One region of the Alishewanella maricola genome, then DNA from elsewhere that is predicted to be linked to it. Evidence: predicted binding sites of a transcription regulator. Region 1 holds the regulator's gene; each other region holds the start of a gene.
The links. The regulator sigma-54, encoded in region 1, starts transcription at its own class of promoters, with help from an activator protein. The targets are predictions, from matches to a motif close to GTTGGCACGNNNNTNGNNT.
Positions count from the first base shown of each region.

Region 1 (7,665 bases):
AAAGCACTGCGCCAAGCGGGCATAGAAGTAGCCGTGATCACAGGGCGACAATCGGCCATTGTGGAGCAGCGTATGAAATCGCTAACGGTGCCCTATATTTATCAAGGGCAAGAAAATAAAACAGCTGCATTTCAAGCGCTGCTCGCTGAACTGCAATTAGATGCCAGCCAAGTCGCTTACATCGGTGATGATTTGGCCGATTGGCAAGTCATGCAACATTGTGGCTTAGCCGTCGCGGTAAAAGATGCACATCCTTATTTGCAAAAGCACGCCCATTTAGCCACGTCATTACCTGGCGGCTTTGGTGCAGTGCGCGAATTATGCGATCTGTTACTGATTGCGCAACAGCGATTTTTACAATTTGATGGCAGCAGCTCATGAGAAAGTTTTTTGTGCTCATCGTCATGTTACTCGTGATAGTCGCGGGCTACCTGTGGTTGAATCCCAGCGTTGAGCAAGTGGATCTGCAAGTGGATCGAGAATTTCAACCGGATTACATTGCTGAAAATGTTACCTTGCGCATCTACGACAATGAGGGCTATATTGCCGATCACGTGCAGGCGCTGAAATTAGAGCATTTTGAACAGCTCGGCTTTACGCAGTTTGATCAACCGCGCTATACCCTGTTTAATAAAGCACATCAGCCTGCTTGGGAAATCAGTAGCTTACAAGGTGTCTGGTTTCCTGAAGATAAGATTATTTTGGAAAACCAAGTGGTTTTGCAAAACAAACAAACCCTAGGTTTAGTAGAACGCGTTGAAACGGCCTCATTACAACTGATGTTGCCTGAAAAAAGTATTCATACGCATGAAATCGTTCAGATCACCGGCGCCGGTTTTTTCATTAAAGGGCAAGGTATGCATGTCGATTTAACAAAAGAAACCATGCAATTGCAAAAGCATTTAGAGACGGTATATTTCAATGAAAATTAATAGCTTAATGATTGTTTTGGCCTTTTTTTCTGCCGTTAGTTTGGCCGCCGAACCGGATCATAAACAGCCCATCTCGGTCGATGCAGATAAAACCTTAGCCTCATTAATTGACAGCATTGCCAGTTATGCCGATAACGTTGTCGTACGTCAGGGGTCCATGTTGATCAAAGCAGACAAACTTGAAGTCGACGCCAGTGCTGGTAAAGGTAAAGAGGTGTTTATTACAACAGGCTCACCGGCGACCTATTCACAAACACTGCAAGGTGATCGTCCTGTAACCGCTCAAGCGAATGAGATCCGATTTGACCGTGCCAGCCGAATTTTAACGTTATCGGGTAATGCCGAAGTGATGCAAAGCGGTAGCTTAGTACGCGGTGCCGTGATCCGTTACAACATTGAATTACAACAATTAAGTGCTGAAGGTGAGCAAAATCGTCGCGTTACCACGATTTTCACCCCAGAAAACAAGGACAATCCATGAAGTTAGTGGTCTCGCACCTCGCCAAAAGCTATAAAAGCCGGCAGGTAGTGAAAGATGTCAGCTTAGAGGTCAATGCAGGGCAAATCGTCGGTTTATTGGGCCCTAACGGTGCAGGTAAAACGACAACCTTTTACATGATTGTTGGCTTAGTTCCCTCGGATAAAGGCACCATTACCCTCAACGAGCAAGATATTACTTTTGCTCCGATCCACCAACGTGCCCGCGCCGGCATTGGTTATTTACCGCAAGAAAGCTCGATTTTTCGTAAATTGACTGTGCATGAAAACTTATTGGCCATTTTGCAAACCCGCAAAGATTTAAGCACGCAACGCCGCGCTGAAATTGCCGATGATTTATTAGAAGAATTTCATATCGGCCATATCCGCAACAGTTTAGGGATGGCGTTATCTGGTGGCGAGCGTCGTCGGGTTGAGATCGCGCGAGCATTAGCCGCTGATCCCGCTTTTATTTTATTAGACGAACCGTTCGCTGGCGTTGACCCGATTTCAGTACTTGATATCAAAAAAATCATTCAACACCTCGCCCAACGTGGCATTGGTGTTCTCATTACTGACCATAATGTGCGTGAAACGTTAGATGTTTGTGAAATCGCTTATATTGTCAGTCATGGCGAACTGATTGCAGCCGGTTCTCCGCAAGATGTTCTAGCAAATCAGCAGGTGCGTGATGTATACCTAGGTGAGCAATTCAGGCTATAGTAAAGAAGATAGAACGCAACTGCGCATTCAGGAGAGAATTACAGGTACATGAAGCCCTCTTTGCAACTCCGCCTAGGACAACAGCTTACCATGACGCCACAACTGCAACAGGCGATACGCCTATTACAGTTGTCCACCATTGAGCTACAGCAAGAAATACAGGAAGCGTTAGACGCGAACCCGTTACTCGAAGGCGATGATGATTTCGAACGTCAGCCAGATGAGGTTGATCACAGTCTTGGCAATATCAATCGCGATACCCTTGACGATCCACGCAACAAAAACTCAGAGCAAAAAGACGCAGCCGATCGCGATACCAGCGATGATCTGAATCAACAAAACATCCAAGAAGATTTACCGCTAGATAATAACTGGGATGATTTAGTCAGTGCCGCCCCTGTTAGCAGTGGCAACATGCCTGATGACGATATGGTGTATCAGGGTGAAACCAGCGATACCCTGCAAGATTATTTACGTTGGCAAATGCAACTCACGCCCTTTTCTGAAATCGACCGGGCTATTGCTGAGATCATTATTGAAGCCATCGATGACAATGGTTTTTTAAGTATCAGCTGCGAAGAGATACTCGACTCACTGCAATCTAACGAGGTCGAGGCCGACGAAGTTGAAGCCGTGATTAAACGCATTCAATTATTTGATCCGGTCGGGGTTGGCGCGCGCTCGGTGCAAGAGTGTTTACTGGTGCAGTTACGGCAGTTTGAGCCAACTACCCCCTATTTAAATGATGCAAAACTCATTATTAGCAACTATACCGAATTTTTAGCGAATAGAGACTTTCGTTCTTTGATGCGCGTGACTAAACTCAAAGAAGAAGAGTTAAAGGAAGTCATGCAGTTGATCCACAGTTTAAATCCACGGCCTGGTGCTGATGTGATTAAACAAGAGCAGCAATATGTTATTCCTGATGTCACGGTGACAAAAGTAAAAGGTCGCTGGCAAGTCGAATTAAACGCTGACGCTATGCCCAAAATACGAATCAATCAGCAATATGCGGCGATGAGCAAAACCGCTAAAAATACCGCTGATACGCAATTTATTCGTTCGCACTTGCAAGAAGCTAAATGGTTTTTAAAGAGCTTAGAAAGCCGAAACGATACTTTACTCAAAGTAGCCAATTGCATTGTGCAGCAACAACAAGCCTTTTTTGAGCATGGTGAAGAAGCCATGAAACCGATGGTATTGAATGATGTTGCAGAAATGGTCGGTATGCATGAGTCGACTATCTCACGCGTCACCACTCATAAATATATGCATACACCACGTGGAATTTTTGAACTTAAGTTCTTTTTCTCCAGTCATGTTAGTACAGAGAGTGGTGGTGAATGTTCTTCCACTGCCATTCGTGCTTTTATTAAAAAATTGGTGGCGGCAGAAAATCCGGCAAAACCGCTAAGTGACAGTAAAATGGCGGAGATTTTGTTAGAACAAGGGATAAACGTGGCTAGGCGAACTATCGCTAAATACCGCGAATCGTTGTTTATTCCGCCGTCAAATCAACGAAAGACCCTGCTGTAAGTGTCTTAACTAAAAGGAAGAGTCTATGCAAATCAATTTAACAGGCCGTCACGTCGAAATTACCGAAGCCTTAAAAGATTATGTCGAGAATAAATTTGCTAAGCTAGAGCGTCATTTCGAGAACATTAATAATGTACATGTCATCTTAAACGTGGAAAAATTACAACAGATTGCCGAAGCTAAAATCCATCTCACCGGTGGCGAAGTGTTTGCGGTGTCTGAGAACGAAAACATGTATGCTGCGATTGACCAGTTAATAGACAAACTCGATCGGCAGGTCATTAAACACAAAGAAAAACTGTCACGACACTAAGACATTATTATGAATTTAAACGCAATGTTAGCGGAGAACTGCACGAAAAGTGCAGTTCTATTTAACAGTAAAAAACGTATCCTCGAATATATCGCCGAACTGGCTCACCAGCAGCTTCCCGAACTATCTGAATACACCATTCTTGAAGCCTTAATGACCCGTGAAAAACTCGGTTCAACCGGCATCGGTGGCGGTATCGCCATTCCTCACGGCAAACTTGACTGCGTAACTCAACCGATTTTGGTGTTTGTGGTCAGTAAAGACCCTATCGCGTTTGATGCGATAGATAACCAAGCCGTCGATATTTTTTGCGCTATTTTAATACCCACTGAGCAATGCCAAACGCACCTAAGTACGTTATCCGGTATTGCCAAATTGTTGAGTCAGAAAGACTTAACCAAAAAAATCCGCCATGTCGAGTCAGATGAACAACTGTATCAGCTACTACTCGACTATAGCCAAAAAACAGGTGAGTCATGAAACTACTCGTCGTCAGTGGTCGCTCAGGCTCTGGCAAATCGGTTGCTCTGAGAGTCATGGAAGATCTCGGCTATTACTGCGTCGATAATCTCCCGGTTAATCTATTACCGACCCTAGCTACTGCAGTAATGGGCCAATACGAACGCGTTGCCGTGAGTATTGATGTACGTAACCTACCCAGTGATCCCGATGAGTTATCAGACATTTTGTCATATCTGCCGCGCAAGCTGGAACTGACGATTTTATATTTGGATGCGGATCACACCACGCTAATTAAACGCTTTAGCGAAACGCGTCGCTTACATCCGTTATCCCATCAAGCGATGTCGCTCGATGAAGCCATTTCACGTGAACAACAGTTATTAGATCCTATCTCTAGCCGCGCCGATTTATATATCGATACCACTGAGCTGAATGTGCATCAACTGGCCGAGCAATTACGTGAGCGGATCTTAGGCCAAAAGACCGGCCGTTTAGTGATACTCTTTGAGTCCTTTGGTTTTAAATATGGTATTCCAAAGGATGCCGATTTTGTGTTCGATGCGCGGTTTTTACCCAACCCACATTGGGAGCCGGATCTGAAACCGCTCACAGGTTTAGATCAACCAGTTAAAGATTACCTCGCCTCACAAGACGTGGTTGCAAAATATACGTGGCAGATCAATACCTTTATCGCCAGCTGGTTACCTCATCTCGAACGTAACAATCGCAGCTACTTAACGATAGCGATTGGTTGCACCGGTGGCCAGCATCGTTCAGTGTATATCGCACAAAGCCTAGCCGAAACCTACCGCAGCCAACGCGAAGATGTACAAATTCGCCATCGGGAATTAGTCAGACATCATGGCCGATAAGTTAGCTGCAACAGTCACGATTATTAATGCCCTAGGCCTACACGCACGTGCCGCCACCAAGCTAGTGCAGTTAAGCCAGCAATTTGATGCCAAAGTAGAATTAGTGCAAGAAGATGGTAAAACAGCAGATGCCGGCAGCGTACTGGCCCTGCTGATGATGGCCAGTAGTAAAGGTAAAACCCTTACAGTGACCACCGAAGGCCCTGACGCTGCTGAAGCATTAGACGCGATTACTTTATTAATTAATACCGGTTTTGGGGAATAGCGTAAAGCTTGTGCTTTACGCTATTGTTAGGTTTTTTAGGGTAAATTCGACTTAATATGCGAGCGGCTGCTGTTTTGTAATTGCCCTCGCTTGAGTTCTTGCTCACCTGTAGTCCGCGCAATCGCCTCAGTCTGATGATGCAGGGCAGCTTTAATGAGCATATGTGCACTGATTGGCGCGGTGATCAATAAGAAGATAGTAATCAACAATTCATGCACGCTGATCTCACCGGGTGCCGCACTAAAAAATAGCATCGAACCTAACAAAATACCGCCCATACCCAAGGTGGTCGCCTTTGTTGGCCCATGTAAGCGCATAAAAAAATCGGGCATCCGCGTTAAACCAATCGAACCAATTAACACAAAGCTGCCTCCGAGTAATAAAAAGAAGGCAATTACCCATTCCATCCAATTTTGCATAGTCTCTCCTATTCGATGATATCGCCACGTAATAAAAACTTACACACGGCCACCGTGCTGACAAAACCTAACATGGCAATTAATAACGCGGCTTCAAAATACAATGAGGTGCCCATCAGCAGGCCATATAAGATGATCAGGGCAATGCTATTGATATACATGGTATCGAGCGCTAGGATGCGATCTGGCAAGCTTGGGCCACGTACTAAACGCCATAGGTTAAGTATCAAAGCCAAACTGATCATACCAAAGACTAAAAAGATAACATTCTCTAACATTGAAAGATCTCCTTTAGCGGGGCTTCATAGCGCGATTTGATTGAAGCAATCAGCTCTGCTTCATCTTCCAAATTCAGTACATGAATTAACAACCAACGCTGTTTTACTTCTTCACCTTCTGCCAGCATTTCTTTAGTCGGGTAAATGTCCGCGCTTACCGTGCCTGGGGTCATTGACACGGTACTGGCCAAAATGGTGATGGGCAGTTCATGCTGTAAATCCAGCGGCACACGCACAAAAGCGGGTTTTAACCGTTTTGTCGGCCCTAAAATTAATATCGCGACCTGCGCATTTGCAGTAACAATATCCATCAAAACCATAAGAATATAACGTAGCGCCAAAATGGGGCGTTCAATCAACGGCTGAGGATCTCGGAACTTGGCACTGATCCAAGGGATTAATAACGCCAACACGAAACCAAAAAACAGATGCACTGGCGCGACACTTTGATTGAGAAGTAACCATACTAAAAACAACAACACGCTGCGATACGGTGTTGGCAACCAGCTGTAACGAGGTTGTAATCTCATTGAGCACCTCCAGACACGCTAGATTCAAGTAAAATCGTGGAAATCGTTTGTGACACGTCTTCAAGCTGCACCGCTGCCGCCACACTTAACTCGGTGAAAGGCCCGGCAAACACCACCAACATGGGGCTAGCTAACAGCAACAATGACACGGCAAAAACCTGCAGCGGTAAGGCTTTATCCCCACCCGACTCTGAACCGGTAACGCGCCAAAACAAAATACTGCCAGCTCGTGATAAGCCAATTAACACCATCAGGCTACTCAGCAGCACCACTGACCATAACAGGACTTGCTGTAATGGCGTAACAGCCGATTGCAGGATCATCAGCTTTCCGATAAAGCCCGATAACGGCGGTAAGCCCGCTACCGTTACCGCAGCAGCAAAGAACAGGCTACCCAGCAATACCGGTTGAGCTACACGGCGCCCAGACACTAAGCGATCACCGGCTTTACCACGTTGATTAGCAATCATGTCGGCCAATAAAAATAAGGCACCGGTCACTAAGGTGGAATGTACGGTATAATAAAGCACGGCAGCGTTGGCAGCGGTGTTTTGCATTGCCACTAAACACACTAAAGTACCCACTGATACGATAACCAAATTGGCCACCACCTTGCGAAAATCCAAGCTTCCCATCACCCCTATGGCTCCCAGCACAATGGTTGCTAAGCCAAAGGGCCATAACCAATTCATACCTAAACCCGCTAAAGGCCCAGCAGACTCACCAAAAATCGTGGTGTACACGCGAAGCAAAGCATAGACGCCGATCTTTGTCATCACCGCAAATAATGCGGCTACTGGAGGAGACGCTGCAGCGTAGGTGTCAGGTAACCAAAATTGTAATGGCAAAACGGCAGCT
Region 1 covers NZ_JAEINI020000001.1:57,996-65,660, reverse strand. Annotated here, with positions in the region: gene kdsC (3-deoxy-manno-octulosonate-8-phosphatase KdsC) at 1-381, shown strand, start outside; gene lptC (LPS export ABC transporter periplasmic protein LptC) at 378-932, shown strand; gene lptA (lipopolysaccharide transport periplasmic protein LptA) at 922-1,413, shown strand; gene lptB (LPS export ABC transporter ATP-binding protein) at 1,410-2,132, shown strand; gene JAO78_RS00310 (RNA polymerase factor sigma-54) at 2,181-3,668, shown strand; gene hpf (ribosome hibernation promoting factor) at 3,694-3,981, shown strand; gene ptsN (PTS IIA-like nitrogen regulatory protein PtsN) at 3,988-4,461, shown strand; gene rapZ (RNase adapter RapZ) at 4,458-5,315, shown strand; gene JAO78_RS00290 (HPr family phosphocarrier protein) at 5,305-5,580, shown strand; gene JAO78_RS00285 (Na+/H+ antiporter subunit G) at 5,616-5,999, opposite strand; gene JAO78_RS00280 (K+/H+ antiporter subunit F) at 6,008-6,277, opposite strand; gene JAO78_RS00275 (Na+/H+ antiporter subunit E) at 6,271-6,807, opposite strand; gene JAO78_RS00270 (monovalent cation/H+ antiporter subunit D) at 6,804-7,665, opposite strand, start outside.

Region 2 (7,665 bases), 460 kb from region 1:
TCAAAATATTGCGTTTAGTGCTGCACCGGGCTGTAATGCACAGTCGGTAGTGGAATATGTACTCAGCAGTATGTGGTGTTTAGCCGAGCGTTATCAATGGCAGTTAACCGATAAAACGGTCGGTATTGTTGGCGTAGGCAATATCGGTGGGCGTTTAGCGCGGGCGTTAAATGCTTTAGGGATCCCGGTTTTACTTTGTGACCCAATACGTGCAGCGCAAGAGCCGGATTTTCCACACACCGACTTTACAACACTTTGTCAGCAAGCCGACATTGTTAGCCTGCATACCCCCATGCAAAAACAAGGGCCCAATGCTACGTGGCACCTGTTTAATGATGCCACGCTAGCCAGTTTAAAACCGCAGTGTGCCTTGATTAACGCTTCTCGCGGCGGGGTTATTGATAACCAAGCGTTATTAGCGGCGCAGCAACAGCATCGTCGCCCTTTGGTCCTCGATGTATGGGAGCAAGAACCTGATATCCTACAAGCGTTATTGCCTTACTGTGATATCGCAACCGCGCATATTGCTGGTCACAGTGTTGAAGGTAAAGCGCGCGGCACAGAAATGCTGTATCAACGCTGTTGTGAGTTACTGGGAGTCACGCCAGAAATCGCATTAGCGGCCTTGTTACCTCGGCCTGCTGTAGAGAAATTACAAATTTCTGCTAATTTTGGGCTTCCGGATGTCCAAAGTGTCGCAAGAATGTTATATGATGTGCGGCGTGATGACGCTTTATTGCGGCAACACCTGCAACAACATGGGTTTGACTGGCTAAGAAAGTCATATCCCGCACGGCGCGAATACAGCGCGCTGCAGCTTGTCGGTCAGGCCGTACCGGCCTGGCTTGGCCAATTGGGCTTTAATAGTCAGATTTAAGAGGATGCATCAGATGGCGTCACAATATAATGTCGCAGTCCTAGGCGCGACGGGCTTGGTAGGCCAACATTTAATTGAAATATTAGAGCAGCGCGATTTCCCTGTTGCCCAGCTATTTCCTTTGGCTAGCAGCCGCTCTGCCGGTGGCACTGTTACCTTTAAAGGCAAAAAAATTACCGTGTTAGATGCGGATACTTTTGACTGGAGTCAAGCTCAAATTGGTTTGTTTTCAGCCGGTGGTAGCGTGTCAGCTATTTATGCTCCAAAAGCCGCAGATGCAGGCTGTGTGGTGATTGATAACACCTCACACTATCGATACGAAGCGGATATTCCGTTAGTAGTGCCCGAAGTTAACCCAGAAGCCATTGCAGATTATCGTAATCGTAATATTATTGCTAACCCAAACTGCTCTACGATCCAAATGTTGGTCGCTTTAAAGCCCATTCATGATGCCGTGGGGATCAGCCGTATTAATGTGGCGACTTATCAATCGGTAAGCGGTGCTGGCCAAGCGGCAGTTGAAGCCTTAGCCCAAGAAACAGCGCAGTTATTAAATGGTCGGCCTTTAGAAGAAGGGGGCCATTTCGCTCGGCAGATCGCTTTTAACGTGATCCCGCAAATTGATGTGTTTATGGATAACGGTTACACCAAAGAAGAAATGAAAATGCATTGGGAAACGCAAAAAATTCTGGGTGATAACAGCATTGGTGTTAATGCAACAGCGGTACGTGTGCCGGTGTTTTTTGGTCACGCTGAGGCGGTCCACATAGAAACGCGGATGCCGATTACCGTTGAGCAAGTTAAAGTGCTCTTAGCGAATGCCCCAGGCGTGGTGTTATTTGAAAATAACGCTGATTTTCCAACGCAGGTGAGTAACGCAACAGGCAAAGATGAGGTGTTTGTTGGGCGTATACGGCAAGATATTACCCATGAAAACGGCATAAACTTGTGGGTTGTGGCAGATAATATTCGCAAAGGTGCTGCCACCAATAGTATTCAAATTGCTGAGCACTTAATTCGTGATTATTTGTAATACCGTTTTGGCGGGTTAATTGAGTCACAAATCACAGAGCGCCTTAGGGCGCTCTGTGTTATTTATAGCGGTAAACAACAGAGCTTGTTGCTATTTACTGGTAAGCCGAGGCTAACTGCATTATATTTGTTGAGTCAGCAGCAGTAATAATGGAACACTGCTTGCATAACACTATCATATGATTTTGCTTTAACGTGAGTCTAGGTGCTCGGCTAAGGAATCCTGATGCCTGTTCGTATAATTTTACTTTTGCTGTTAGTCAATTTTTCGTCGATGGTGCTGGCTCAGTCTGCGCCGACGCAGATCCGTGGCCCGAAAAACGCGGATAGTGTGCTATTGCAAAAGCAATTTGGCCCTTTAACACCCAGCGACACTTTGTGGCGTATCGCCGAGCAGGTCAAGCCTAGCGACAGTGTAACCACATTCCAAGTGATGTACGCACTTTTCATGAAAAACCCTGGTGCGTTTAATGACGCCAACTTCAATCATTTACGGCCTGGTGCCATTTTAATTGTCCCTGAGTTGCGTGAGATTCGTTTGGTTGATCCCGAAGTCGCTCGACGTAAAGCCGATAGCGATGATGCTGAGTGGGCGAAAAAAGTCGCGCGTGATGCTGCTGCCCGCGCCAAAGCACGCGAAGAAGCTAATAAACCTAATGTCGTGCAGCAACAAACCGCTGCAGAGCTGAACGCTCTAAAAGATCAATATCAAGACTCCATTCAATTAATTGAAGGTATAGCACTGGAAAACCAGCAATTACGTGGTTCGTTAGGGCGAGTGGAACAAGAGCTTGAAGGCTTAAAAGCGCAATTAGCGGAAGACAGCTTGTTACAACAGCAGCTTAACCAACTACTGCAACAACAGCAGCAAATTTTGGCCGAGCAACAAGCCCGACGCGAAGCGGAGGAAGCCGCGCAACTTGCAGCCGCCGCAGCTGCAGAAGCAGAAGCCTCCAATTGGCTCAACAATCCGATTACGTGGGCGCTTGCTGCGTCGTTACCCGCTATTTTGTTATTGATGGGCTTTATCGCTTGGGTTAAACGGCGTGGGCGGCAAACCGAAGAAGCGGTAGCGAATGCGATCAAAGAGCCACAGACCTCGGCAGGCTATAAATCACCGGTGCCACCTATCGACAATAGTCAGGATTTTGACGAAAGCCTGCTCGATATGGATGACGATCTGTTTAAAAACGATTTTGATGAAGCCAGTCCAAGTGCAGTCAGTGCCCTAGATGATAGCCTTGAAGATGATACATTACCGGATTTCAGTGACGATATTTTAATTAACGAGTTAGTTGAGCCGGATCCACTGCGCACGGACATGTTAGATGGCATGGATGATGATCGTTTAGATGTTGATGACGACGCCTTAGATCCGGTAACGCCGGTGCGGGAAGAGCACGATATTCAATTAGAAGGCGTGGAAGAATTAGATTTCGACCCGGATAATATTTTGTCGGATACGGATTTATCGGCCTTATTAATGGCTGATGACGATGATGATGTTATTGAGTTAGCGGATCCGAGTGAGGCAGAAACAGCCAAGCTAGCAGCAGAACCTATTGCGCCAGAGCGCGAGACTGCAGATGATGTTAACGATCATATTGAAGAAATTGAAGTTGAGCTGCCGGATGATGAGCCCTACTCTACGCCCGTGCCGACAAATAATGATGAGCTTGAAGAAGCCGCAGAGCTTAACGACGATGTGCTGGATAGGTCTGCTGACGAGGCAGTCGATGCCGCAACAGACGAACTCGATGCTGATGATATTGACGAGTTACTGTTAGATAATGAGCGCGAACGTTTATTAGCCACAGAAGCCCGTTTTGATAATTCTGATTTAGATGACTTTGCCGAGCAATTGGCTGCAGAATCGATTGAAGCGGAAGATGCAGACAGCTTATCTGCAGATGAAGAGCAATTGAATGCCGAGCTTGACGATATCTTAGAGCAAGCGGCAGCGGAGCAATCGCAAGCGACAGCCCCTGAGGTTCGTGAGGCGGATGTCGATGAACTCACCCTTGAAGCGCTTGATGACATGGATTTAATCGACACCACTGCACAAGGCGGTGTTGATGACATTATTACTGACCAAGCGGCGGCTGATGATGATTTAGTGACTGAGTGTGAGCTGCCGGAAGAAACCGAACTGGCAGCAGGCGAAGCGTTAATTGATGATGAGCTCGAGCTTGCCGCTGCTAAGCGGTTGAGTGACGAACTAAGCCTAGCTGAAGACATCGCGTTACCTGCTATCGACGAGCAGCTGAATGAGCAGACCGCTTCTGATAGCAGCGAAAGCAGCGCTGCTCGAAAAGCCTCAGAGCACGCAACATCCGTGCAACAGATTGCCGATTTGCTGAACGAAGACGCTGAGTCTGATATTGCCCAGACGTTAACGGCAGAAGACGAGTTTAGCCATGATCTTACGAACTTATTAACTGAACCTGATGACGCGACTGCCGATGAGTTGGCAGAACACTCTGAAGCTCAAGCGCTTAATGATGCTGTCACAACGGACACTGATGATGCTGCGGCAGAGCTAACCCGACCAGATACATCGGCTGACGAAGAGGCGGTTGAGAATGCTCTAACAGCGGAATCGTCAGAGCATTTCCCTGATGTCGCTTTAGACAGTGATGCCGAGCCAGAAGGCGATGCAGAATTATTACTGGACTTAGCTTCAGATGAGGATAATTCAGTCACGCGCCCTTCAGAAGCGGCACTGTCTGTAGAAAACCCCAGTAAAGTACTGGACAGCTATCCTGAATTAGCCATGTCAGACGATACTGCGGATGACGATGAGTTTAGCCAGCTTGCCGAGCAAATTGAGCAATTAACCAATGAGTCTGCTGCAGAATTTAGCGATGAAGAATTAGCTGCTGCCTTAGCTGAGCAGAGTGAAAACGAAGACGAAGATGCTATCCCAGAACTGAGCCCAGAGGAATTTAACCTAACCGAGCTGGAAGACAGTCAGTTCGATTCGTTATTAAATGAGTTAGCGGTAGATCAAAACGTTACCCAGGCAGACAACGATGTTGAGCAGGCCAACGATGCTTTCGCTATTTCTAATGCCGAATCTACAGCCGCGGAGATCAGCGATGAGCCGGCCATTTCAGATGATGACTTTGTTGAAATTGATAATTTGTTATCTGCCATGGAGCATGCTGATGAAGATGAGCAGCGTTTCAATCAATTAAATGTGGATGTCGGCTTAGAGGATTATGCCGGTATTATTGGCGAACATACTAAGATGGACGTTGATAAAGAAGATGAAGGTTTTGCCGGCAAACTGGATTTGATTCGCGCTTATTTAGAAATGGATGAAGCCGAAAGTGCAGAACTGCTGATTGGAGAAATTCTCACTTCCAACGCGCCTGAACACATAAAAGCAGAAGTGAAAGCGCTCAGAGCAGAGTAGGTATAATCGGTTAGCTGCGTTATAATCCGCGCAGTTAACAGAGGGCCAGTGATGCGAATTGCGTTAGGTATTGAGTATGATGGTGCCAGCTTTTATGGCTGGCAGCGTCAGCGCGAAGTCAACAGCGTGCAACAAGAAGTGGAACAGGCATTAGCCAAGGTGGCTAATCAGCCGATTGAATTATTTTGTGCCGGTCGCACCGATGCCGGTGTGCATGCAACCGGTCAAGTCGTGCATTTTGATTGCAGTGCTGATCGCGATATGAAAGCCTGGGTGATGGGTACAAATGCTCAGCTGCCTGATCAAATTGCTGTGCGCTGGGCCAAAGAGGTTCCTGATGATTTTCATGCCCGTTTTAGCGCAACGGCGCGTCGTTATCGTTATGTCATCTATAATCATAAATATCGACCGGCCATTTTACGGGCGGGTTTGAGTCATTACCATCAAGATCTTGATATAGCCTTAATGCAGCAAGCGGCACCTGCCTTGCTGGGCGAACAAGATTTTAGCGCTTTTCGCGCTATGCAGTGCCAATCAAATACGCCGTTTCGAAATGTGCATCATCTGCGAATCGCACGAATAGGCGATTTCATTGTCATAGACATTAAAGCCAATGCCTTTTTACATCATATGGTGCGTAATATTACCGGCAGTTTACTGGAAATTGGTATGGGCCGCCGCCCTGTAAGCTGGTTAGCTGAATTGTTAGCCAGTAAAGATCGTAATCTTGCTGCTGCAACGGCGAAGCCGGGTGGTTTGTATTTAGTTGAAGTCGATTACCCTGAGCAGTTTGCGATCCCGAAAGTGGCACTAGGGCCGCTGTTTTTACCGGCTACCTAGGCAGATAGCACTGACTACTAAGACCAGTTTTCTGTATTCGACAGTACTCAATATGTGTTTTAATAGCTGCATTTACGCTATATCAGTGTTTTTTACGTATTTTTCCGTCGTTAGCCCTGTGTTATCGACTATGACAGATTAGGAAACCTCTATGAGTTGGTTAGAAAAGATTCTACCTAGAACATCGTCTTCTGGTCGCCGCAATATTCCAGAAGGTGTCTGGACTAAATGTACTTCTTGCGATGCGGTGCTGTATAAAGCGGATCTAGACCGCAATCTAGGTGTCTGTCCTAAATGCGATCACCATATGCGTGTATCGGCTCGTGCGCGTTTACAAAGCTTTTTTGATGCGAGCAGCACTCATGAGTTAGCCGCTGAGCTTGAACCACAAGATCTGCTAAAATTTAAAGACAGCAAGCGATACAAAGATCGTATTGTTGCTGCCCAAAAAGCCACTAATGAAAAAGATGCTATGGTGGTGATGCACGGTACTTTGCATGGTAATCCAATTGTTGCCGCGGCGTTCGAGTTCGAGTTTATGGGCGGTTCGATGGCTTCCGTGGTGGGGGCTAAGTTTGTTGCCGGTGTCGAATATGCTTTAAAGCATAAAGTCCCTTTTGTTTGTTTCTCTGCCAGTGGTGGCGCTCGTATGCAAGAAGCCTTATTTTCTTTAATGCAAATGGCGAAAACCAGTGCGGCATTAGCGAAAATGAGCGAGCAAGGCTTGCCTTATATCTCGGTATTAACTGATCCAACTATGGGTGGTGTTTCTGCGAGTTTAGCGATGCTGGGCGATATCAACATCGGTGAACCTAAAGCGTTAATCGGTTTTGCCGGTCCTCGGGTTATTGAACAAACCGTACGTGAAAAGCTGCCAGAAGGCTTCCAACGTAGTGAATTCTTATTAGAACACGGTGCAATTGATATGATTGTTGACCGCCGTGAAATGCGCGATACAATTGCCCGACTTATGGCTAAGTTTATGCGACTACCTGCGCCAGTGGCGGAGCGTGATGCATCCTAGGGATTTATGTCGGTCCAACAATTAAATAGCCAATCGTGCCAAACCCTGGCCGATTGGCTTTGTTATATAGAGCAAAGTCATCCGATTGATAAAATTGAGCTTGGCTTAGATCGTGTGCGGCAAGTGGCTGCTCGCGGTGATTTGGCACAACTGCCTGGAACGGTTGTGTTGATAGCCGGTACCAATGGTAAAGGTACCACCGCTCGTACGTTAGAGCATTTGCTGCTGGCCCAAGGTTTTACTGTCGGTGTTTATAGTTCACCGCATTTACTGCAGTTTAATGAACGCTTACGCCTGAATGGTACTGATGTGGTTGATGCCGATTGGCTGACCGCTTTTCAATTAGTTGAGCAATTACGGCTTGATGTGCCATTAAGTTACTTTGAGTTTACGACCTTGGTGGCTTTTGCCATTTTACGCGCTCAGCAACCCGATTACTGTTTAATTGAGGTTGGGCTGGGCGGGCGTTTAGAT
Region 2 covers NZ_JAEINI020000001.1:513,436-521,100, forward strand. Annotated here, with positions in the region: gene JAO78_RS02525 (4-phosphoerythronate dehydrogenase) at 1-877, shown strand, start outside; gene JAO78_RS02530 (aspartate-semialdehyde dehydrogenase) at 891-1,910, shown strand; gene JAO78_RS02535 (FimV/HubP family polar landmark protein) at 2,136-5,327, shown strand; gene truA (tRNA pseudouridine(38-40) synthase TruA) at 5,379-6,167, shown strand; gene accD (acetyl-CoA carboxylase, carboxyltransferase subunit beta) at 6,319-7,191, shown strand; gene folC (bifunctional tetrahydrofolate synthase/dihydrofolate synthase) at 7,198-7,665, shown strand, end outside.
Region 2: JAO78_RS02535 (FimV/HubP family polar landmark protein) is a predicted target of sigma-54. The motif match lies at 2,059-2,077, and genes of this name have one in related genera.

Region 3 (7,665 bases), on a different contig from region 1:
AACGACGCCGTTGCTCGTCTTGACTGACCGAAAACCATAACTTTATTAAATGAATACCACTGCGCACTAAATGCCGTTCGAACTCAGGCGCTTGTATCATAAATTCATGATACTCATCATTGCTGCAAAACCCCATAACATGCTCAACGCCTGCACGGTTATACCAAGAGCGGTCAAACAACACGATTTCACCCTTTGTGGGCAACTCAGCCACATAACGTTGAAAATACCATTGGCCTTGCTCTGCCTCACTGGGCTTGTCTAACGCCACAACCCGAGCACCACGTGGATTTAAATGTTCCATAAAGCGTTTAATGGCGCCGCCTTTCCCTGCCGCATCGCGCCCTTCAAATAAAATCACCACCCGCTGCCCGGTTTCTTTCACCCAACGCTGCAACTTCAGTAATTCGACTTGTAAATGATATTTTTGCTTTTCATAGGTTTTACGATTTAAGCGATTGACATATGGATAACCGCCTTCGCGCCAATTGGAGGTTAATTCGGTATCGGCTTTTTCACGGCGTTTTTCACTTAAGATTGATTCTCCACGATTCAAGGCTTTGCTTAATTCAGCTAAATCGTCCGGCGAGACCCCTTCTAACATCGCCAGTAAATGCTCAGACAATTTGTCCATATCACCGGCAGCTTGAGCGGCAATAATATCTTCTATTGCCACGGCTTTTGCTTGTTGGCTGGCGGTGAGCCGATGTTCTACTTGCTCGGCAAGCACGTCATGCTGGGCTGCGACTGTGGCGTCTGGTTGTACTTTTTTAGGGGGTGGCGTTGCGGCCATCTGTGGTTTTTTGCTCATGCTAAATCCTTTGTTTCTGCATAACGTTGCGCATTATTTCGTGAGCGCAGGGCATTGATAGCAACTTGGAGAGCGAGGGCAACTACCTCCTCTGGCACAGATTAATTGTGCTGGTTTGCTCATGCTGCGACTAACCCAATTGATATTTAAAATGTTTGCCACTCGCTTTAATGTGGTCTGGATCGACTGCGGTACCACGGCCGCACCTCCATACTGCTGACACCGCGCTTTCATATCTTGTGCTAAGGCCGCAGCATCCAGCCCTTGCGCATTAAGCGCGGGGTTGAGATCAATGCCAGCACACAACACATGCTGATTGCCGGCTAAGTCTTGTACCTTGGTCGATTCGCAACAATAAATCCGTGGCTCACCTTGCACATCTAACAGCGATAATTGCGCCGAACTGCCACTGTCTTTAACCTCAAACATGCGAAACACGGCCCAATGCTGGCAAGGGTCGACCACTTGGCGCATATTGCCCCAAGGCAGAGGGATGCCATTACCGCGATACACCGCCTTTAATTTACCGGGGCTGTAAGCATCAAAGTAATGCCAATGCGGATAAGGTGACACCGCGGTCATGCGGCGCATCGCCACCGAAGCCGACACTTCTGCCTGTAAATGACTGGCAATTTCATAACCACGCCGCTCTAATAATTGCCGAAACGCTTGCTTTGGACACAACAAGGCGCCAGCAAAAAAGCTCGATTCAAAGTCACGCCACGCATGCAAAATATCTTGCGGTGCCATAGTGCTACTATCGGCAAACACATCATCATGCGCCCCGCCTACCGCCATCGCGTTTTTTACGCCATCTTTGTTATGTAAAACGGCATGGCCAATGTGCACAGCTAATTCATACTTTAAGCGAGTAGGCCACTGCTGCAAAATACGATTTAAATGTAAGCTATTGGGCGGTACAAAAAAGGAAGTACCAATATTATTAGATTTCACACCTAATTCATCAACGAGCTCGCGTGGTACTTCATCAAACCACTGAATTTTTAAACCTAACTGCTGCACAATCGCCATGAGCTCATCGACAGATAAAGGTAGACGTTTTTGCCCTACCTCTTCGGCGGCACGCTCTAATTCCGGAAAATGATTCTGGTGATGCTCCTGATGCGCCCGAATCAACAGTTGCGCAAACTGCCGACCACTGGTGCCCGTTTGTGACAACATTTCCGGGATAGCAATTTGCAAAATATCGGGGCTGAATAAAAAGCTCGGCTCTAATGGCATACCATTGAGGCCACCTTTTGCGGTCTTGGGCAGCACTAAATCTTGCTCTTCAGCCTCACCGTCTAAAAACCAATCTAAGTCTTTTTGAAAAACCTGCGCGATAACTTCCAGCATTTCGATACTGGGAACCCGTTTACCACGCTCGATCATCGATAAATAGGATACCGATGGCGCCGACTCAGGATTAACACGCACACAACGTGTCGACAGATCTTCTATCGTTAAGTTATTGCGTTTTCTCAGGTTTCTAATTTTAGTGCCCAAGAAATGTGATTTGCGGATCAAGCTTTTATTTATTTTCATTTTGTAAAATTTACACTGTGAAATTTTTATTGTGAAATTATGCTTAAATTTAATCTAGACTGTTTTTCAAGCGATAGCAAAACTATCTGCAATAAAAGCCTTATCAGAGGCTCCACACTTCGTACCCGATGAGGAAATAATTATGACGACGTTAGCCACTTCAACACAGTCGATACAAATCGATCACGATATTACGATGATCACGCAACTGAACGACAGCCATGTAAAACAGATCATGGATTACTCTAAAGGCTTTTTGGATAAAACCTTTCCTTTGGCTCACGGTTCACACAAGGCAGTAGCCAGCTATGTCGTATATTACCAACAGTTATTGGCCTTTTTTGTCGATGGCAGTACCAGTGGCTTAGCCGATCCGGCACAATTTATTGGCTTAAATGGGCATCGTGAAGCACCGGAGTCGTTGTTGCTGCAAAACCAAGGTCGCCATGTTGAATTGATTTTGAATAAAAGTGGCAGCCAAGGTCAGCGTGACCAAGCGGGTGTTGATGACATTCAATTACAAACCACCGATCCGGTATGCCATTGGTTCAGCATGATCACCGGCCGGCAAGTCAGTTGTCGTTGCCGTGGTGATAAAAGCTTCACCGCCAAAGATGGTAGCACTTATCAAATTTAACGCCACATCATGACCAAAAGCGCAGCAAATTGCTGCGCTTCGTGTTTTTAGCTTCAGGCAACCTATTCAAAAAATTGACCAGACCCGCCAATACAGCTATAAATAAACAATTATTTTTCAAATTGGCAACTTTGCGAGATGACTATGCGTAAATCACTGTTTTGGGTATTGCTTGCACTAATCGCTGTATTCAGTGCCTTTCAGGTGGGAAAGTGGGTCGGTAAAAATATGGCTCTGCCAATGCCAGATCAGTCACCTGCACCAACAACCTCAAGCTCAACGGATAGAACAACCATCCCCAATTCTGCTTTAGCAAGCACTGTTAAAGCTTTGCCTGACACGGTAAATAAAACAACGGATACACCTGAGGCTAACGATTTTACACGAACTGTTGAACCGTTCGATTTACGCCAAGTGCTGCAACAACCAGACGGCAGTACTTCGATTGAACTGAACCAAGCGTTTATGGCGCAGAGCAACGAACAGTTACAAGAGGCGATGTGGGATCTAGAGCAACACATTACACAAACCAGCAGTTATGATCGCCAAAAACGACTACAACAACGACTCCAAGCAGCACAGGTGGGGCAGCTGCAGCAACTTAATTGTTCAGACTCTCTTTGTATGGCGCTGCTAACCTTTAATGATGCGACAGCACAGAAAGCCGCAAGTCTTACTCTCGGTTTGCTTAGCCTGCAGGAACAAGGGCAATCCACTTTATTACAAAAAAACACTGCGCAACATTACGCCACTTTCTTAATTTTATATGGCTGGTCATAACCAAAAAAAACGCCTGACACTAAGCCAGGCGTTGTTTGTAGCAAACTCAAGTTATTCTGCCGTTTGCATTGCAATTTCTTGACCTTCATTGATACTGAAGGTTAAACGCTCTAAATTAGCCGCTGTTAAAGCAGAATCGTTTAAACGCACTGCCAGCATAAAGTCTTGTAATGCTGCCACTTTGTCGCCGGCTAATAACTTAATCACACCGCGGTTGTTTAACGCTAGAGCGCGCATTTCACGTTTAGCTGAACCCGTAACCGCTTTTAAGGTTGCGGCACGAAATACGGCGTTGTCACACGCTGTGGCAGCTAAGGCTAATTCGTTCATCCGGCTATAAGCGACACACAGGCTAACTTGGCCATAAAACAATTCAGTATCAGCCTGCAGCGGCGCTTGGGCGGAAGCAATGGCCTTGTCGTACTGACCTGCCTGAATATATTCAGCGCCAGGTGCATTATCAATTAAAGCCATCTTGTAGCCTGTGCTCGCGGCAGAAGCGAGCAATGGACTTGACGACAACAGTACCACCGCCATACGGGTAATAAATTTACGAGTTGAAATAGTCATGTCTGGTCTCTCCTGCAAAATTAATTTGATGTGCCACTATCGCTGGGCACGTAATAAAATTACAAGATTATGGTAATTCCGACAAACGAGAAGAAATGAATGAATAGATTAATTAAATTAATCTATAATAGAAAATCTAAAGACCGCTTCACCATGAAAAATATAAACCAATAAAATCAATATAATAAAGGCATGCCATAACAAATAAAACTAAGTGACATTTAGGTTGCCCATTATTCAAGCAATACGAAAATTAATAAAAATGTAATTTAATTTCATTTTGATCGAGCTGTTTAACCGCTCGCTCAGAACAATTTTGGAAGTTTTTTCGGCACGATATCCCTCGCTGTCGTATACCCTTGCTGATACAGGCATTGTTTTTGTAACGTGCTCAAATCAAAATTAACTGCTGAAATATTGCCTGTATTCACTACTATGGTGTTATGCCAATACTCAGCGTGGACATATTCTCGCGATACCGCATTCATAGAGGATAGGTACAATTTCATTCTTATGTTCATCAGGCATATACGCTTAACCTCACCACTATGCTGTTGAGTATGGCGCATTAGACTAGGCTGTCCAGTGCAAATCGACATAGTACTCTTTATCTGCTAATACCAAATAACTAGTTGATGTTGCTGTAATTGTGCCTTCTTTAGATTCAATTTGCTCTCCAAATGAGAAATCTATAACTATTTAGAATAAAATTCCCACGTTACAAAATACTTACAGTTTCAATTAGGCAGGCGTAGCTTATGACTTGTTCCTTTTTTTATTATGCTAAAAAAAGACCTTTTTTGGGGCCGCATACCGCTATAGCTACATAAGCAGCTCATTTTATACAGATTTTGCTGATTTACAGCTATGCCAAATTTGTCCTATTAATAATAGCGGTGTTGCGAAGTTGTCATTCATTTCGCATCACCTTACATCCAGGTAATAACAACATTATAAAAAAGGTCATACCATGCTTACTCAGAAGTTTAAATTAACGGCAATAGCCGTGCTTTGTTTACCCGGCGCGTTATTCAACGCCGCAGCGCTCGCTGAACAGGATATCGACACTTCAACTGGCCCTGTTACCCGCGTGATCATCAAATATAAAGAAACCAACACCGATACCATGCTACAGAGCCTGCCAGCCACCATTGCTCAGCAACGCAAAGCCGAACGGTTGCAAGCAAAAGCCGAGCGCTTTAGTCAACGCGCGGGTGAAAAAATAAAATTTGTGCGCAAAACGGCCTTAGAAAAACACGCGGTGTTCAGTGCCGAGCGCCGCTTATCCGCCGCGGAAACTGAGACATTACTCAATCAATTGTCCCAAGATGATGATGTAGAACTGGTCGAAGAAGACATGTTACTGCAACCGACCCTTGCACCTAATGACACCCAATATGCGAACCAATGGCATTATTATGAAAACACCGGCGGCATCCGAGCGCCAGCGGCTTGGGACAATGCAACAGGCCAAGGCGTGGTGGTTGCGGTACTGGATACCGGCTATCGGCCTCATGTCGATTTAAATGCCAATCTATTACCTGGCTATGACATGATTTCAGATGCCTTTATTGGTAACGATGGTAATGCCCGCGACAGCGATGCCCGCGATCCAGGTGATTGGACAAATGTTGGCGAGTGTGGCGGTGGTCAGCCGACGTCATTTAGAGCGTCGAGTTGGCATGGTACCCATGTCGCCGGTACCGTGGCCGCAGTCAGTAATAACAATACCGGTGTTGCCGGTGTTGCTTTTAACGCCAAGGTCGTACCGGTTAGGGTTTTAGGTAAATGTGGTGGTTATACCTCCGATATCGCAGACGGTATTATTTGGGCATCCGGAGGCACTGTCTCTGGCGTGCCAGCCAATGCGAACCCTGCCAGCGTCATTAACATGAGCTTAGGTGGTTCAGGTAGCTGTAATAGCACTACCCAAAACGCCATTAATCAAGCGCGCAGCCGCGGTACGGTGATAGTGGTTGCCGCAGGCAATGACAATGGTAATGCCAATAACTTTAATCCAGGTAATTGTACTGGTGTCGTCAACGTCGCCTCAACTAACCGCCAGGGTGGTCGGGCGTATTATTCTAATACTGGTAGCAGTGTCGATGTCGCTGCACCGGGTGGCGCTATGTCTTCTTCCAATGACCCGAGTGGCGTCTTATCTACTTACAACAGTGGTTCAACGACACCCGCCAATGACAGCTATGGGTACAGCCAAGGCACATCGATGGCCGCACCGCATGTCGCCGGTATTGCTGCGTTAATCAAGCAAGCCAAACCGAACGCTACCCCGGATCAAATCGAAGATATTCTGAAAACCTCTGCCCGAAGCTTCCCTGCAGCATGTTCAGGCTGTGGTGTTGGTCTGGTTGATGCCAATGCCGCGGTGCTGGCAGCTCAAGGAACGGGGTCGGGCGCAACGGGCAGTAGCAGTACGCTACCCAATCTGTCTGCTAGCCGCAATAATTGGTTGCATTACACAATCGACATACCTGCCGGCATGCAGAATTTCACTGCCAGCATCGCTGGAGGAACGGGAGATGCTGATCTGTACGTCAGACGCGGCGCGCGGCCAACCACCAGCAGCTTTGATTGTCGCCCCTATTTACAGGGAAACAATGAAACCTGCAGTATCAGCAACCCCGCCGCAGCAACTTGGCACATCAGCATTCGTGCCTATAGTACTTTTAGTGGCGTAACGTTGAATGTGAGCTATAATCCTTAAGTGTTAGTAAACGTGCATAACGTTACTTAACGTCAGTTTGGCAGCTTGCATTGCATGAAACATTCGAGTTGCCAAGCTTTACATTTAGCCTAGTCTATTTTTTGCTAGCGCGAGGGTAAAAATACTGATTGAAAAAGTAACAAATGATCCAGTTAGTGGTAATCGGCTTTTTATTGTGGGCTGTTCCTGCTAACCAAAGCTAACACATTGTATCTAATATAATAATGCAACAAAATATAAGATAGGCTGGTTATATATTAACTATTTTGCAGACAAACGAGCGTTGCGAATAACTTCAAATTCTCGACAAAATAGGAGCCTGATAACCGTTTTATTGTAAGAAGTGTGTCAGAAACAGTTTTATTTGCCGGCTGACACTGATAAAGATCGTCAAGAATTTTTACAGTCACGATAAAAGTTAAAACTCTAAGCTATAACTATCAACGACTTAAAGTTTGGAACGTTTCTTGCTTAATTACTGACATTATCATTTAAGAGTTAACCCTTATGCTATCAGCAATTAAAAAAATCACCTTTGGGGTGTTATGTAGCGCTGCGTTGTTATCAACTTCTGTACTGGCCTCTTCAGCTACCAGC
Region 3 covers NZ_JAEINI020000011.1:89,050-96,714, reverse strand. Annotated here, with positions in the region: gene ppk2 (polyphosphate kinase 2) at 1-811, opposite strand, end outside; gene JAO78_RS13940 (DUF3612 domain-containing protein) at 845-2,356, opposite strand; gene JAO78_RS13935 (aldolase/citrate lyase/malate synthase family protein) at 2,499-2,993, shown strand; gene JAO78_RS13930 (hypothetical protein) at 3,138-3,773, shown strand; gene JAO78_RS13925 (hypothetical protein) at 3,825-4,343, opposite strand; gene JAO78_RS13920 (S8 family peptidase) at 5,314-7,068, shown strand; gene JAO78_RS16885 (hypothetical protein) at 7,560-7,665, opposite strand, start outside; gene xdp1 (exosortase-dependent surface protein XDP1) at 7,645-7,665, shown strand, end outside.
Region 3: JAO78_RS13920 (S8 family peptidase) is a predicted target of sigma-54. The motif match lies at 5,250-5,268, and genes of this name have one in related genera.

Region 4 (7,665 bases), on a different contig from region 1:
CTCTTTAAAACCTGTAGTATTAACGTTAGCGATGTTATTTGCTGTGGTATCTAAATCTTTTTGTGCAGCGGCGATACCGCTTAATGCTATATTAAAACTCATATGTTACCTCACCTTAAGCGGTTGTATTAACCATAAGAAACTTCTAACACATCGGCCAGTTTTACCGCTCCGATGCCTAACAAATTCAGCGTGATGCCATTACCGTTGTTGCCCATACTGACACTAGAAACGGGGGTATACACTTGTACTGGGACATTTTCCGTTTTGCCTCTGGCGCTAACTTCAACGCTGATGTTATAAAGCCCAGCCGCAACGGTTTCACCCGCTTGGTTAGTACCATCCCAAGCAAACTCATTTTTACCCAATTGCGGTTGATCAACATTAAATGTAGAAACTAACTCACCGTTAGGCTTAGTGATAATCACTTTCATATTATCAGCTGGTTGTTCAAGGTTTATTTGGCCACGCGAGAGCGACTCACCGGTGAAAACCAATTGTTCAGATTGTGTCAGCACGCTACGCCCTACTAGTGATGAGGCTTGCAAGGCTTGATTAGACGACATGCTTTGCGCCAAGCTACTAAAGTTATCATTAAGCTTGGTGATACCATCGGCCATGGTAAAGTTAGTCATCTGTGCGATCATTTGATCATTTTCTACCGGCTTGGTCGGGTCTTGATAAGCTAACTGCTGAGTTAGCAAAGCAAAAAAATCTGACTGCGTTAAAGCACCATTGTTTTTATCGGCAACTTTTTTCTCAGTATCCCAGTACATCCCTTCTAGCGCAGAATTTGTGTTAATGGTTGTCATGCGTTACTCCTTACCCCTGACCTAACCGTAAGGTGCGCATTAACATTTGTTTTGCGGCATCTGCGGTTTGTACATTGGTTTCATAGGCTCGAGATGCTGAAATCATATTCGCCATTTCTTCCATAATGTTGACATTAGGCTTGTAAACATAGCCATTTTCATCCGCCAACGGATGATTGGGCGCATATTCCACATTCGGTGGTGCGTCAGACTCGACAATTCCCAGCACTTTAACGCCAGAGCCGGCATCTTGTTGCCGCTGCGCTTGCGCAAACTCGGTGGCAAACACCGGGTGACGACCACGGTAAACCTGATCGATACTACTGCTCACGCTGTTCGCATTGGCAATGTTACTGGCTGTGGTATTCATTCTTACTGACTGGGCGGTCATGCCAGAGCCAGCAATATCAAACACTTTAAATAGGCTCATAATTACTGTCCTGTGCCTGTAAGGGCTTTTTTCAAGCCACTGATCCGACTATTCAAAAATTGTAGGCTGGTCTGGTATTCGATGGCATTTTGCATCATGGCATTACGTTCGCGGTTCATGTCCACGCTGTTACCATCACCGGTATCAGTTTGTTCTGGATTACGAAACTTCACTTCATGCCGGGTTGCAGTAGAAATGGGGAAATGCCCATCATGCGTCCGCTGCATGGAACGGCTTTGCCGAGATTGGGCGTTCACCAGCGCTTGCTGAAAATCGATGTCTTTAGCTTTATAGCCAGGAGTGTCAGCGTTAGCGACGTTTTCTGACAGCACTTGCGCACGACGATCTCGAACCAGCAACGCTTGTTCGTGCATGCCAAAGGCTTTGTCTAAACTGATTGCCATTTTTTTGCCACCTCATGTTGTAACCTTAGTTTGAGGAAGCAAAAAGCAGGCCAAGATGCAGAGTTAAGATTTCTTGCGGTAAATAATGCCCGGATTACAACGCAGCATGTCAAAGTCTTCATTCATGGTTGACAATGACTCTGAGGCCCCGAGGATTAAGTAACCTTTACTATTTAATGACTGAGCAAACTGTTTGATTATTTTCGCTTTCACTTCAGGAGAAAAGTAAATCAATACGTTGCGACAGAATATGATGTCGAATTTTCCTAGCAGGGTATAACTGTCTAGCAGGTTAAGATGCCGAAAAGTCACTCTTTTACGCACGTTATCTTTAACACGCATCATGCCATTAGAGGTATCTTCAAAAAACCGCGTGCGACGTTCAGGTGATAAACCACGCGCTAAAGCTAAGCCGTCGTACTCGGCTCTGGCGCAATGCTCCAGCATTGTATTGGATATATCAGTACCTAAAATATTCACCCCACCAGGAAAGGCATTCGGCCGACTTTGCTGAAACTCTAGCGCGGTCATTGAAATAGAATATGGCTCTTGACCCGATGAGCTAGCCGCTGACCAAATTTTGACGCTGCGGCAAGTTTTTTCCAGCTCCGGCAATAATTGATTCTTTAGTAGCTCGTACGGGTAGTTGTCACGAAACCATAAGGTTTCATTGGTGGTCATAGCGTCAATCACGGCTGAGCGTAACTGCCGTTCAAACGGACTCATGGTTTTGGCAACCAGTTCAGATAAACTGCCATGGCTAAAACGTTGCATTAAGGGGGTTAAACGGCTTTTAACCAAATATTGCTTATTGTCACCCAGCACGATGCCGCACTGTTGCTCGAGAAAATCCCGAAATTGCCGATATTCCGATTCTTGTAACTGCTTATTCTGCACGCATAACCCTTACCAATTATTCAACGTGGAGCCATTTTTGCACTGCTTGTGCTAACTCGTCGGGATTAAACTTTGCAATAAAATCCTCAGCCCCCACTTTTTGTACCATTTGCTGATTAAACACGCCACTTAACGAGGTATGTAAAATCACATGTAACTGTCGCAGTTTCACATCAGCTTTCACCGCCGCTGTTAGGGTATAGCCATCCATATCCGGCATTTCGATATCAGAGATTAGTAAACCCACTTTTTCTGTGATCGAATGTTGGCATTGTTCACTTAATTGTTGTAGGTAGGTCAGCGCTTCGCGGCCATTTTTGACCAAGTGCATTTTTACACCCAAAGGTTCTAGCGCCCGTTTCACCTGATTACGGGCCACAGTAGAATCATCAGCAATTAAAATGACTCGATCGCCTAAATCAGTTGCAATGCTTTTCGACACCGTTTCATCGTGGATCATTGTCGGTGAGGGTGAAATCTCTTCGAGAATTTTTTCAACATCCAAGATCTCAATTAATTCTTTATCCAGCTCGGTAACAGCCGTTAAATAGCTTTGCTTACCACCAGTGCCTTTTGGCGGAGGCATGATGGTTTCCCAGTTGGTATTAACTATGCGCTCAACTGAACTGACTAAAAAGCCCTGCACCGAGCGGTTATACTCAGAAATAATAATGAACGCAGTGGAAAGATCTTGAATTTCTCGCCCGCCGATAGCCAAACTTAAATCAATGACCGATATGGTTTGGCCACGAATGTGCGCAATACCACGCACAAACTTGTTGCGTTTGGGCATGCTGGTTAAACGCGGACATTGCAATACCTCACGCACTTTAAACACGTTAATACCATAACGCTGGCGTCCAGCAAGCTTAAACAGCAGCAACTCTAATCGATTCTGACCCACAAGTTGGGTGCGCTGGTTGACGGAATCTAGAATACTGGACATCTGGGTTTCCTTACTTCAGCCTTTAGGCGTGATATTTGCATGACTAGTTCAACTGTCAGAAAATCGGCGTCAATATATGATTCAGGTATGTTATAGCCCTTTGTTAATTAAGCATAGACAAACCCTATGAAAAAGTATGAAAATTTTCGTCATACCACTGCTTTAATTACGTTACTGTGCTTAAGTTTAACGCTTAGTGCATCGGCTTTTGCCGAGCAAAATACCTTAGCAAGCTATAGTCCCGAGCAATTAACGACCCTGACAGAAAATTGGTTAAACGACACCTTAGCCAGCGAACTGTCAGCAGATACTGAGGTAAGCGTGACCCCTTTGGATACTCGGATTGGTGATAAAGAATGTGCTAATGCCCTGCAATTTAGTTTACCGGCAAGCTACAATCCACGCCAAACCACCGTGCAATTAAGCTGTGACAGTCCTGTCGCTTGGCAGTTGTTTATATCAGCTAAGATCACCGAGTATCTTGATTTAGTGGTGATGCGGCAAAATATTTCTCCAGGAACGGTTATCACGGCCGATATGCTCGAAATTGAGCGCCGGGAGCGACGCTTAGTTCGGGGTAATATTGTGCAGCAACCGGCTGAGATTATTGGTAGTAAAAATAAACGCAGTCTGAGTGTTGGTCAAATTATCAACCTTCAGGATCTTTGTCTTGTATGCCGGGGTGATATTGTTACAATAGAAATTAATAATAGCGGTTTATCTGTTACTGCCACTGGCGTGGTTCAGCAAGACGGTACCCTAGGTGCTATAGTTACCGTGAGAAACCAGCAATCTGGGCGCAGTATTCAAGCAGAGGTTGTTGGGGTTAATCAAGTTCAAGTAAAATTTTAGAAAATAAACCTAAAGTTTTTTTTGTAGCGGCCGTTAACCTAAGCATAAGGACTAAAGTTTAGGTGAAGAGGTTCTATTATGGCGATTAATATTAATAACTTGCAAAATACTCCGCAGGTTAAAACAGATAAAAATGATCAACTGGTGCAGCGCCAACAAACTACTGTGCAGCAAAATGTCGGTAGTCAGGCAATGCAAAAGCAAGATTCGGTGTCTATTACACCGCAAGCTCAGCAATTTTCTAAATTGCAAGAAAAGGCCAGTAACAGTAGCGGTATCGATCAAGAGAAAGTCGATAAGATTAAACAGGCTATTGCTGAAGGCAAATACAAAATTAACGTTGAGCAGTTAGCTAAGCGTATCATGCAATTTGAGGGCGATTTATTCGACCGCTAATGAATACAGCAAAAAGCGCCACCCTCACCTGCCTGAACCAACAACAAGCGCATTTATCTGCGCTTTTGTTGTTGCTAGAACATGAGCTTAAAGCGGTTACCGAACGTGATGTACCGCGTTTAAACAACATCATCGAACAAAAAAATACCTTATTGCTACAAATTGAACAAACCGATAAGGCACTTAGCCAATCTGAAGACCTGGCTGAGCAACGCAAACAATCTTGGTTTGATGAGCGTATTGCTGTTTTGGATGATTTATTGGCGCAGTGCAAACAACAAACTGCCGTTAACCAACAGGTTTTAGAACACAGCCAGTTAACGCTAGGTCGATTAAAGCATGAGATTTTATCGGCGAATGGTAAGACCGGCTTAACCTACACCAACAAAGGCAAACCGGCTGTAGATAGTAAAGGCAGTGGCGTAAAAGCCTGATCCAACCCCTATTTATTAAGCAATTATCCGCGCTTAATAGGCCAAACCATCACCACAAATAACGTACACTGCGAATACTTTGCTTCGGCTCGGTATGCTGCAAGGTTGCATACACCTCGGCAAAATCCAGCGATAGCTCGGTAATATAGGTATCTTCAACCGCATAGGTTTTCACTACCCGCGCACCGCGGATCACACCTTGCACTGACGCTTCTAACACATCGTTTTGCGCGACCATGGCACTTAAGGTGTTTTTGCTGTCAATTCTTTGACCATAAACCCGCTCAGCTAATTCTCGATAAGCTTCTAATTTGGAAGCACGCATCGCCATTAACATACGCTGGCTGTCACTCGCACCCGGTTGTGCTGATATTGGCGCAGCACCCAGCGCCGTGATCACCGGGAAAGCCAGTGGCGTTTCTTGTTGATATTCAATATGTCTATCAGCCAATTGGCCACAAGCTGCTGTTAATGTTGTAAGGATCACAACTACGCTTAAGCTCTTAATCATAATAACCCATCCTGTCACGGCAGCGGGCGCTGCCTAAGCCAACGCTTTTCTGATATCAAAACTTAAGCAAAATTCACGCCAGTCATTACAAATATCCAGTTCGGCACATTATTTGCTTGTACCTTAGTAGTAGATACGTTGTAACGCCGGTGCTTAGCTTACGCTAAACAAACAACCCGATAGGCGTTTACACCTAATCAATAAATTCAGCGATGGCAGACTATGAGAATACGCATTCTATCCACCCTCTTGTTCGGGCTTGCCGCTTTAAGCCAAAGCAGTTCGCTTTTCGCCAACTGGTATGAAGCCACCGGGCAAGCCAGTATCGAACGTGGCGATTTAGATAGCGCGCGTCGAGCAGCCATTGAAGATGCACTGCAACGCGCCACCTTATTTGCAGGGGCAAAGTTAGAAAGCCATCAACAGGTAGTGCAAGGGATCTTGCAACATCACTCGGTTACGCTTAGCACGAGCGCGGAGCTGCGACAAGTACAGCTACTGTCAGAAACGCACAGCCAACAACAGGTGTTTATTACGCTAAAAGCCCATATCTTGCCGATGGCCAAAAGCTGTGCGGCTAATTTTCGAAACCCATTATTGGTCACCCAAGTGCATTTAGATGCGCGGCAAGACGCCATTTATGGCCAGTTGTTTGAACTAGGTGAACACAGTACACGACAGCTGTCGCGCCATTTGCGTGACTTTGGCCCAGGCTTAGCATTACAAGTACGTGACGAACCCATCGCGCAATCTCAATTAACCGCCAATGTTGCCGATCAGTTTTTTGCAGAAGGCCAACAATTTATTTTATTCGCCACCATTCAAGATTTATCACTTGGCGCTAAAACCAGCAAATTTTGGCAAAGCAGCCAACGCGAACGCTTCTTTACTTTAGAAGTGGTGTTGTTTGATACCTATGAGCGACGAGTGCGTTACCAACAAGAATACCGCACCAGCAGTTTTTGGCCAGATCAAGATAACTCAACACCCAGTAGCCACAGTGTGGCATTTTGGCGCATGCCCTATGGCCAAAAGATTGATCAAGTACTCCGTACCGTGGCACAAGATATCCAAGAACAAACCCAATGCCAACCGTTGTTAGCGCAAATTCGCCAAGTAAAACAACAACACATTCAGCTTGGTTTAGGCAGTAGCCATGGTTTAAAAGTGGGTGATCAGGTTAATTTAATTCAAGTTCAGCGCGATCCGCAGCAAGCCGAACTGCGGCGTTTACTTGATAGCCCTGTGCAACTCACCATTACCGATATTACCCCAGAAGGCGCATGGGCCGCCTCGCCGAGCCAACAATTGTTAAATCATATTCAACCGGGTGATATTGTTAGCTTTCAAAGCCGATAGCCTTTATCAAGGCTGCTTACTGAGTGATGAAACAACAGCGTAAGCGGTCGCAAGGTAATATTCACTTCAAGGTCTTATTCTGCTAAACTCTGCGCCCTGTTGCCTCATAGTTAAATGGATATAACGGCCCCCTCCTAAGGGGCAATTGCAGGTTCGATTCCTGCTGGGGCAGCCAAGAGAGTGTTTATCAAGGCTCGCAAATGTTCACGAAACCCGCAAATATCAAGGCCTGCAAACCATTTTATTGTTCACGTTTGTTCATGTTAATACGCGAACATTCGGTTTTTTTGATAACACAGGTGATAACACCTCCGTTCTGTGTTATCAAGCTGTGTTATCAAAGGGGATAAAATCGCAATAAAACAAAGTCTTTGATCGACACCGAAACACGTTCAGCGAAGCCAAAAGATAAGCTTTTTTTCGCTATATGATGGTTTTAGTTTTAGTTTTAGTTTTAGTTTTAGTTTTAGTTTTAGTTTTAGTTTTCATAACATCATAAGAACATACAGTAAGCTTTTAAACATTAAGCTACTTTAGCCACGATATCTGCATCAAAAATGGTTTCACCCCTTCTGAACGTCCATTTTAACCACTCAAAACGCTACTTATTTTCACAAAATAATT
Region 4 covers NZ_JAEINI020000010.1:1,563-9,227, reverse strand. Annotated here, with positions in the region: gene flgE (flagellar hook protein FlgE) at 1-102, opposite strand, end outside; gene JAO78_RS13020 (flagellar hook assembly protein FlgD) at 129-812, opposite strand; gene flgC (flagellar basal body rod protein FlgC) at 823-1,242, opposite strand; gene flgB (flagellar basal body rod protein FlgB) at 1,245-1,646, opposite strand; gene JAO78_RS13005 (CheR family methyltransferase) at 1,710-2,543, opposite strand; gene JAO78_RS13000 (chemotaxis protein) at 2,560-3,489, opposite strand; gene flgA (flagellar basal body P-ring formation chaperone FlgA) at 3,616-4,341, shown strand; gene flgM (flagellar biosynthesis anti-sigma factor FlgM) at 4,420-4,737, shown strand; gene flgN (flagellar export chaperone FlgN) at 4,737-5,171, shown strand; gene JAO78_RS12980 (LPP20 family lipoprotein) at 5,221-5,682, opposite strand; gene JAO78_RS12975 (flagellar assembly protein T N-terminal domain-containing protein) at 5,905-7,041, shown strand; tRNA gene JAO78_RS12970 (tRNA-Arg) at 7,142-7,216, shown strand.
Region 4: JAO78_RS12980 (LPP20 family lipoprotein) is a predicted target of sigma-54. The motif match lies at 5,747-5,765, and genes of this name have one in related genera.